Spartinivicinus marinus: one gene and its partner. The protein of the gene in region 1 interacts with the protein of each later gene in a pairwise test. Links are inferred from orthologs where the notes say so. Each region holds a gene or a part of one and is shown in the gene's direction. Other genes may lie near its edges.

Region 1 (4,739 bases):
GCTATTTAACAGGCAGGAGTAGCAAGTAGTCAGTGCAATATTCTCGTAACACCTGGTTACGAGAACACTATCAGGTATTATTTTGAACTAAATACACCAGTTGATAAATACCGATCACCTCGATCACAAATAATGGCGACAATCGTCGCATTTTCAACCTGTTGAGCTATTTTCAATGCAGCGGCTACTGCACCACCTGAGGATACACCACAGAAGATGCCCTCTTCTTGAGCCAACCTGCGCATTGCAACTTCTGCTTCCTGCTGCGTGATATCCATTACCTGATCAACACGCTCAGGTTCAAAAATAGTTGGTAAGTAAGCTTTTGGCCACCGCCGAATTCCTGGAATACTGGCCCCTTCCGCTGGCTGTAGACCAATAATTTGTACTGCTGGATTCTGCTCCTTTAAATAGCGCGAGGTTCCCATTATAGTGCCAGTGGTCCCCATTGAACTGATAAAGTGGGTGATTTCTCCTTGGGTTTGTTCCCATATTTCTGGTCCTGTACCCAAATAATGTGCTAAAGGGTTTGCTTTATTAGCAAACTGGTTCAGCACCAAGCCTTTGCCTTCTCGTTCCATTTGCTCTGCTAAATCACGCGCTCCTTCCATTCCTTGTTCCTGGCTAACACTAATTAGTTCTGCGCCATAGGCCGACATAGCAGAGCGTCGTTCTTCACTCATATTGTCAGGCATAATTAACACCATTCGATAGCCTTTAATTGCAGCCGCCATCGCCAAGGCAATTCCTGTATTACCACTAGTTGCCTCAATAAGTGTATCACTAGGTTTAATTGCCCCCAGTCGCTCCGCTTCATTAATCATCATTAATGCAGGGCGGTCTTTGACTGAACCTGCTGGATTGTTTCCCTCCAACTTAACGAGTACATGATTCGTAGTATTGCCCGTCAATCTTTGTAATCGAACCAAAGGAGTATTACCAACCAGTGACTCAATGGTGGGATAATTTACCGCCATGCTTTATCCTCATCTAGAATTTATAACTTCTCCGATAATAAGCTGTCAGCAGAAGAACTGTTAATATTGAAAAACTATAAAGTTACATCTGTTCAACATAAGCAGCTAGTTTATTATACTGATCTGTCATACTTAGATGTATACCCAAAACACAGGGTATGTTCAGCTTACTAAAGGTACCGTATCTATTATGCTAAAGCAGCAAGGTATAAAAAGTCGTGTTTTGGCGCTTGCTTTGATTCCTACTATTAGTATTTCACTGATTTTAGGTACTTTCTTTACCTTAGCCCGTATCAACGACTTAGATGCTTTATTGCTAGAACGCAGTCAAACCACTATTCAACAACTAATTCCAATCACAGAACATACTTTATCATTAGATAATTTGAGTCTTATTCAAGAGATTGCCAGCTCTGCACTAGAAAAAAATGATGTCAGATCAGTCAGTCTATTTTCCCACACTAAAGTCGCCCTTGCCCATGCTGGTCCAAAAATTCAATTTAAGGACAGCCAGGAAAACTACTTTCTAACCCGTCCTTTTCATACCTTAAACAAGCAGTCTCTACTGATCAGCACTCCCATTTATGCAAAACCTACTTTATCACCTGTTAACACTGAAACAGCGCTTAGCAGTGGAGGAGAAAAAGTGTTATTAGGGTGGCTGATGGCTGAGTTTTCTCGCAGTAATACTGAAATTAAAAAATATCAAACCATCCTTGCTAGCGGTTTACTGATTCTTTCAGGAGTTTTAATCAACCTGTTTTTAGCATTAAAAATGGGCCAAAACATAACAGGCCCGCTAATGAAAATAATTAGTGCGGTTAATCATATGCGTGAAGGCAATCTGGATACTCGTATTAACACCAACACTGGTGGCGAGTTACGGGCATTAGAAACGGGTATTAACGCTATGGTCGCATCACTCCAACGTGGCCAGTTGGAAATGCAACAAAATATTGAACAGTCAACCAAAGACCTTCAAGAAACCCTTGAAACGATTGAAATCCAGAATATTGAACTGGATATGGCTCGTAAAGAAGCACTAGAAGCAAGCCGTATTAAATCAGAATTCCTTGCCAACATGAGCCATGAAATTAGAACGCCTCTAAATGGTATTATTGGTTTCACTAACTTGCTACTGCGCTCCAAACTCAATGATCGACAATTTGAGTACCTCAGTACAATCCAAAAATCATCAGAAGGATTACTATCGATCATTAATGATGTGCTCGACTTTTCAAAAATTGAAGCAGGTAAATTAGAGCTGGAAAGTATTCCTATCAATTTAAGAGAAAGTGTTGAAGAGGTACTAACGATTTTAGCACCCAGTGCCCATGATAAATCTTTGGAACTGATTCCTCTCATCTATTCTGACACGCCTATTCACCTAATGGGAGACCCCCTACGGTTAAAACAAATTCTGACCAACCTGGTCAGTAATGCTATTAAATTTACTAATGACGGCTCTATTGTTGTGAGAGCCATGCTTGAAGATGAAAAAAATAACCTTGTAACAATTAAAATCAGTGTTACCGATACGGGTATAGGCCTTTCTAACAAGCAGCAAAAGGAGTTATTTAAAGCCTTTTCTCAAGCCGATACCTCTACTACTCGAAATATTGGCGGTACTGGGCTTGGTCTGGTTATCTCCAAGCGACTTGCACAACAGATGTCGGGAGAAGTAGGCGTAGAAAGTGAGTTAGGTAAAGGCTCTACATTTTGGTTTACCTTAACGGTACCAAAAGCTAATGAACCTACCTTAAAAGAGCATTTCCCTGCATTCTCCAATACCCATGTCCTAGTAATGGAGCATCATGATCTTGCCAGACAAGCAATTGTTCACCTACTTTCTGAGTATGACTTAAATGTTGATAGCTGTGCTAATCAATCCTGCTTAGAAGAAAAAACGCAAGAGGCCAAAGCCCAGGGAAAAACCTATGATGCATTAGTGGTTAGTCATCACCCGGCTTATTTAGATTTAGAAAAAATAAGGTCATTAATTAAAGCAGCCAATAAAAATAAACAGTATTTGGTAATTTTGGCTCATACCAATAAAGAAGAGGCAATTAATAATATACTAGACCAACATAATAATGCTCTTTGCATTGTTAAGCCTCTATGTCACAACCGGCTATATCGAGCGCTTTCTTATTTATTACTTGAGAAAAGTAAACTCCCTCAAGGCAGCCAAAGCAATATTGCCCGACGTATTAACCAGGCTATTACACGCCAACCACATATACTAGCAGTAGATGACAACCCAGCCAATTTACGCTTGGTTACTGCATTACTAGAAGACCTTGGAGCTAAAGTAACAGCGGTAGACTCAGGCACTAAAGCGATTATTAAAACCAAGCAATACCACTTTGACCTTATTTTTATGGATGTACAAATGCCTCATATGGACGGCCTGGAAACAACCCGTAGAGTCCGCGAAAGAGAACTATCAGAGCGACGCATTCCAATCATAGCACTCACCGCCCACGCACTGGCAGAAGAAAAAAAACAGCTATTACTAGCTGGCATGGATGACTACATGACCAAGCCTATTAATGAAAATCAATTACAACACATCATAAAAAAATGGACAGGCTTACATGTAGCGCCTATTAAAGGTACGGATTATCTAAATGATACAAGTCATGCTGAACCTGAAACCAAAGTAGTAGACTTAACAGAAGGAATAAAGTTAGCTGGTGGAAAAGAAGATCTTGCCAACGATATGTTATCGATGCTGTTTGAAAATTTAAAAAATGAACAGGAACAAATAAGAGCATTATATCGTAATAAACAATGGCCAAGGCTACTGGAAGTTGTTCACAAACTACATGGCGCTACTCGTTATTGTGGTGTCCCTCTATTACGTAGTGCTTGTAATAATATGGAAACCATATTAAAAGCTTCTGAAAAAAATAAAGAAGAAAGACGTAAAGTGGCAGGTGCCATGGAAGAGCTAATTGAGCAAATTGAGCAGCTGTTAGATTGGCAGCGAAGACATGAAGGCACAGAATAAACAAATATTATCTTTGCTTGAAAAATAGCGCTCTACTCATAAGCGGTTTACTGCCTAAATGCGGTGCTAATGCCATTCTAGCAATTCGCTTGGTTATTCCTTTTAGGGGCTTAGTCCATACCTGCTGGATATCAAGCTGATGACTCACTGATTGAGCCTCTGTATTTAACCATGGCAAGCTGGCTAAAGTCAGTAAGTCACTACCAGAAAATAAGTTAGCCTCTGGCCTCTCAAGATAAGCCTGTTTTTTAGCAAGACAAAACCCCTGATCAGACAGAAAAACATAATTTGCTTTAGTAGTAATTTCATTACCGTCTGTATCATATTCAAATGAAACGGCATAACCTAGTTCAGCTAGCAAGTTAAATTCAAATTGCCGGAGATACATTTCAATTTGCAGGGGATCTTCCTGTAAAACAGCCAGTGTCTTTTGGTAGTTGCAAAATAGTTGTGGGGAAGCCTCTTCAGCAGGCAATAATCTGATTAATAATTCATTCAAATACAGGCCACAGTAAAGTAACTTGCCCAATAACGAATAGCGTAAGTCACTTAGCTCAACAGTTTTACCTGTTTTTAATTCTCCACTACCTTTCCAGGTTAACCAAAGCAACTGAAATGGTTGTAAAAAATGCTTAAAACTTGGCTGCTTTTTGGAGTTTTTACTGGTTTGGAAAACTATTCGCTGCAATCCTTGTTGCTTTGTGAAGACGATAGCAATTGATTTATTATCTTGAAAAGGACGGGTATGT
Region 2 (4,371 bases), 4.1 Mb from region 1 along the record:
TTGCACTACCTAACGGTCAATTCATAGATCAATTATTAATAGCGATCAATTAATAGACGGCTAGGTGGTCATTACAAAATTGTTTAAAAAATTGTTGATGGTTAATTGTTGTACTTTAACTGTAGGGTAATAATCAGTAGAGAATTAGCGGTTGATTAATACAAATAAATAGCAACCCATTCATACCAAAAAGGGTCTTAATTCCAAATGGTATTAAGACCCTTTTTGTTAGTTGCTGTAAACAGCAATTATTATTGTTGTTAATTTGTTATTGTTAGTCTTCTAATGCTGCTTCCTCTCGCTGGTTAAAAGTGGATACTTTCACACCTGGCTCTGAAACTGCTATCGAGCCTCCGGCATCCTGGGGTAAAGGAACAATATTAATGGCATGCAATCCCTTCGGGCCTTGAAGGATATCAAAGTTGACGGGTTGGCCTGCTTTTAAGGTTTTGTAACCATCCATCTCAATCGATGAGTAGTGCACAAACAGGTCTTCGTCACTGTCCTCTGGTAAAATAAACCCATACCCTTTGGCATTATTAAACCATTTCACTTTACCTGTTGGCATGCTTAATTCCCTCTGCGATAAACTCCTAATTGGAGTAGTTCCTACAACACTATGTCACCTTGTCCCTAGGCAACATAAACGAAAAAAACCATCAATGATGGTTTTAAAACTAGTGTTTAACAAGAGAAGACTTATGTCAAGTAGTTCAAAGCTGCAAAATTTCGATTAACAGAGTTATCATAATAAGAATTCCATAGAATAATTTTTCTTGTGAATAGGGTTGAGTATTAACGATGGGTAAATTAAAAGAACTTCGTCTAACATTAGATAGTGAGGATGGAACCGGCGATCTAGACGAGGACGGACAAGTTGTGGTGGCGCCGGCAAAGCCTGCTTTAAAACCACCCGCTATGTACAAAGTAGTACTCATCAATGATGATTACACCCCAATGGACTTCGTTGTTGAAGTACTACAGTTGTTTTTTAATATGAACTGGGAGAAAGCTACCCAGGTCATGCTAACAGTCCACACACAAGGAAAGGGGGTTTGTGGAGTGTTTACAAAAGATGTTGCTGAAACTAAAGCAGAGCAGGTGACTCAATATTCAAAAGAGAGCCAGCACCCTCTGTTGTGCAACATTGAGAAAGCTAATTAATCAGCGGAACCTAAGGTACCAACGATATGTTGAATAAAGACCTCGAAGTGACCTTGAACCATGCCTTCAAGGATGCTCGTGCCAAACGTCATGAATTTATGACGGTGGAGCATCTGCTGTTGGCGCTGCTGGATAACGATGCAGCAGCCAAGGTATTGAAGGCTTGTGGTGCTGATATGGATCGCTTACGCAGGGACTTAACTGACTTCGTCGACTCAACCACACCCTTAATTCCTAGTAATGAAGATGATCGAGAAACGCAGCCTACGCTGGGGTTTCAGCGGGTATTGCAACGTGCCGTATTTCATGTGCAAAGTTCGGGAAAAAAGGAAGTGACTGGCGCCAATGTATTGGTCGCCATTTTTAGTGAGCAAGAGAGTCAAGCCGTTTACTTCCTCAAACAACAAAATATCGCCAGAATAGATGTGGTTAATTTTATTGCCCATGGTATTTCCAAAGTATCAGGCGCAAGTAGTGATCAAGAGGAAATTGGTCATGAGCAAGGCGATGATGAGGCTGCAACAGAAACGGGCACGTCATCGAATCCACTAGAGAACTTCGCCACTAACCTCAATGAACAAGCTAAAGCCGGTCGGATTGATCCGTTGGTGGGGAGAGATCAAGAGCTGGAGCGGGTAGCGCAAATTTTGACTCGCCGCCGTAAAAATAACCCATTATTAGTGGGGGAGGCGGGCGTTGGTAAAACAGCGATTGCTGAAGGGCTTGCCAAGCGCATTGTGGATGAAGAAGTCCCTGATATTTTGTCAGATGCCACTATTTACTCATTAGACTTGGGTGCTCTGCTTGCCGGTACCAAGTATCGTGGTGACTTTGAAAAGCGGTTCAAGCAGCTGCTGGCAGAGCTTCGTAAAAAAGCCCATGCCATTTTATTTATTGATGAAATCCATACCATTATTGGTGCAGGGGCTGCGTCAGGTGGAGTAATGGATGCTTCTAACTTGCTGAAACCCTTGTTAACGTCAGGTGAGTTACGTTGTATTGGTTCAACTACCTTTCAAGAGTTTCGCGGTATTTTTGAAAAAGATCGGGCGTTGGCGCGGCGATTTCAAAAGGTGGATATTAATGAGCCCAATGTGGAGGATACTTTCCATATCCTCAAAGGGCTAAAACCAAAGTTCGAAGAGCACCACTGTATTAAATACACAGAAACTGCACTGCGGGCAGCGTCTGAGTTAGCTGATCGTTATATCAATGATCGCCATATGCCTGATAAAGCGATTGATGTAATTGATGAAGCGGGGGCTTATCAGCGTTTGCAGCCTGAAAATAAACGGAAAAAAACCATTGGTGTTGGAGATATTGAGTCTATCGTGGCGAAAATTGCCCGGATTCCACCGAAGAATGTATCTGCTTCTGATAAGGAAATCTTAGAAAAACTCGAGCGCAACTTGAAAATGGTGGTGTTTGGTCAGGATGAAGCGATTACTTCACTATCAACTGCAATCAAAATGTCTCGTGCTGGTTTAAAGGCGCCAGAGCGTCCTGTAGGAGCGTTTTTATTTGCTGGACCTACCGGTGTGGGTAAGACTGAAGTAAGTCGTCAGCTGGCTGAGGTGCTGGGTATTGAGCTGGTTCGGTTTGATATGTCTGAGTATATGGAACGGCATACCGTTTCACGGTTGATCGGCGCACCACCCGGTTATGTGGGATATGACCAAGGCGGCCTGTTAACTGAGGCAATCAACAGGCAGCCGCATTGTGTCTTATTAATGGATGAAATAGAAAAAGCCCATCCAGAGGTATTTAACTTGCTGCTGCAAGTGATGGATCATGGCACATTAACAGACAACAATGGTCGTAAAGCGGATTTCCGTAATGTGATTATTGTGATGACAACCAATGCTGGGGCTGAAACGGTTAGTCGTGCTTCGATTGGGTTTACTGAGCAAGATCACTCGACTGATGGAATGGAAGCAATTAAAAAGACTTTCTCGCCAGAGTTTCGTAACCGCTTAGATGCCATTATCCAGTTTGGAAATTTAGATCCAGATGTGATCAAGCATGTGGTTGATAAATTCTTAACTGAACTGCAAACGCAGCTTGATGATAAGAAAGTGCTGCTAGAGGTTGATGAAAGTGCTCTTGCTTGGCTTGCACAAGAAGGCTATGACAAGCAAATGGGCGCACGACCAATGGCGCGGGTCATTCAGGAAAACTTGAAAAAACCGCTGGCAGAAGAAATCCTGTTTGGGCAGTTGGCCGGTAACGGTGGCAAGGTTCACGTCTCAGTAAAAGACGGTATGTTAACACTGGATTATGAGGCAGCTTGAAGCTGCCCTCGCAATCTGGCTCTGGAATAGTGAGCTGGACGTAGCAGATTTAATTAACGGGCACGGTAAGTAATACGACCTTTGCTTAAGTCGTAAGGTGTCAGCTCAACCCTTACTTTGTCGCCAGTTAAAATGCGAATATAGTTCTTGCGCATTTTTCCAGAAATATGGGCAGTCACTACATGACCATTTTCAAGTTCTACACGAAACATGGTGTTTGGCAGAGTGTCAATCACTGTGCCTTCCATTTCAATAGAGTCTTCTTTTGCCATTCGGCTTAGCACCTCAATGCGTTGATTAGCTGAGAAGCTAACTCAGTATAAGTCGGCTAGCTTGATATAGTCTCAATATAAGCTAGCTGATTTATATCAAGATAGCTTCTGGTAAAACGGGCTGCATTCTGCCTGAAAACTAGTCTAGAAGTAAAGGCTATAAAGGTCTAGAAAACTAATTTTTTTATCATAAACACTTTAAATGCCTTTGTTTATAGGAGGTAGCACCCGCTTCTTATACTTTGGACTAGCCCTATATACTTTTGACTATAAACGTGGTGAAAATAGCAGTAGGTAATGAATCTATAAATTATATTGCAACCGTTTTATAAAACAGTTAACCATTGATGATCCAGATAGATTTCTAATGGTCTGAACTCGGTTTTATAACTCATTTTTTGACATTCTTTGATCCAGTAGCCCAGATAAACATAGGGCAAACCTAAGGATTTAGCCAAGCGAATTTGCTGTAGGATGCAGTAGGTACCTAAGCTGTGCTTAGTGAGATCGGGTTCAAAAAAGGTATAAATGGCGGACAAGCCTTTGGCCAGCTCATCCATCACCGCAACAGCTACTAACTTATCGTTTAAGCGGCACTCCATAAATTTACAAAACGACCAATCGCCGACCAAAAAAGAATTAAA

What was found.
Region 2: the proteins of OQE68_RS04605 (region 1) and clpA interact in binary tests that used the Escherichia coli proteins (3 or more experiments, as listed by UniProt). The link is inferred for Spartinivicinus marinus from one-to-one orthologs.

The regions. Positions count from the first base shown.
Region 1 is NZ_JAPJZK010000001.1:964,690-969,428, forward strand. What follows is about bases 793-4,190. They hold OQE68_RS04605 (response regulator), read left to right. Parts: upstream 793-1,167; coding sequence 1,168-3,990; downstream 3,991-4,190. Other genes in these bases: cysM (cysteine synthase CysM), read right to left, coding at 793-977; recO (DNA repair protein RecO), read right to left, coding at 3,998-4,190. Outside these bases: more of cysM, read right to left, coding at 78-792; more of recO, read right to left, coding at 4,191-4,739. UniProt on the Escherichia coli protein: Member of the two-component regulatory system UvrY/BarA involved in the regulation of carbon metabolism via the CsrA/CsrB regulatory system. Phosphorylates UvrY, probably via a four-step phosphorelay.
Region 2 is NZ_JAPJZK010000001.1:5,049,687-5,054,057, forward strand. What follows is about bases 793-3,822. They hold clpA (ATP-dependent Clp protease ATP-binding subunit ClpA), read left to right. Parts: upstream 793-1,190; coding sequence 1,191-3,455; downstream 3,456-3,822. Other genes in these bases: clpS (ATP-dependent Clp protease adapter ClpS), read left to right, coding at 802-1,164; infA (translation initiation factor IF-1), read right to left, coding at 3,509-3,727. Outside these bases: cold shock domain-containing protein CspD, read right to left, coding at 275-568; OQE68_RS22675 (arginyltransferase), read right to left, coding at 4,054-4,371. UniProt on the Escherichia coli protein: ATP-dependent specificity component of the ClpAP protease. It directs the protease to specific substrates. It has unfoldase activity. The primary function of the ClpA-ClpP complex appears to be the degradation of unfolded or abnormal proteins.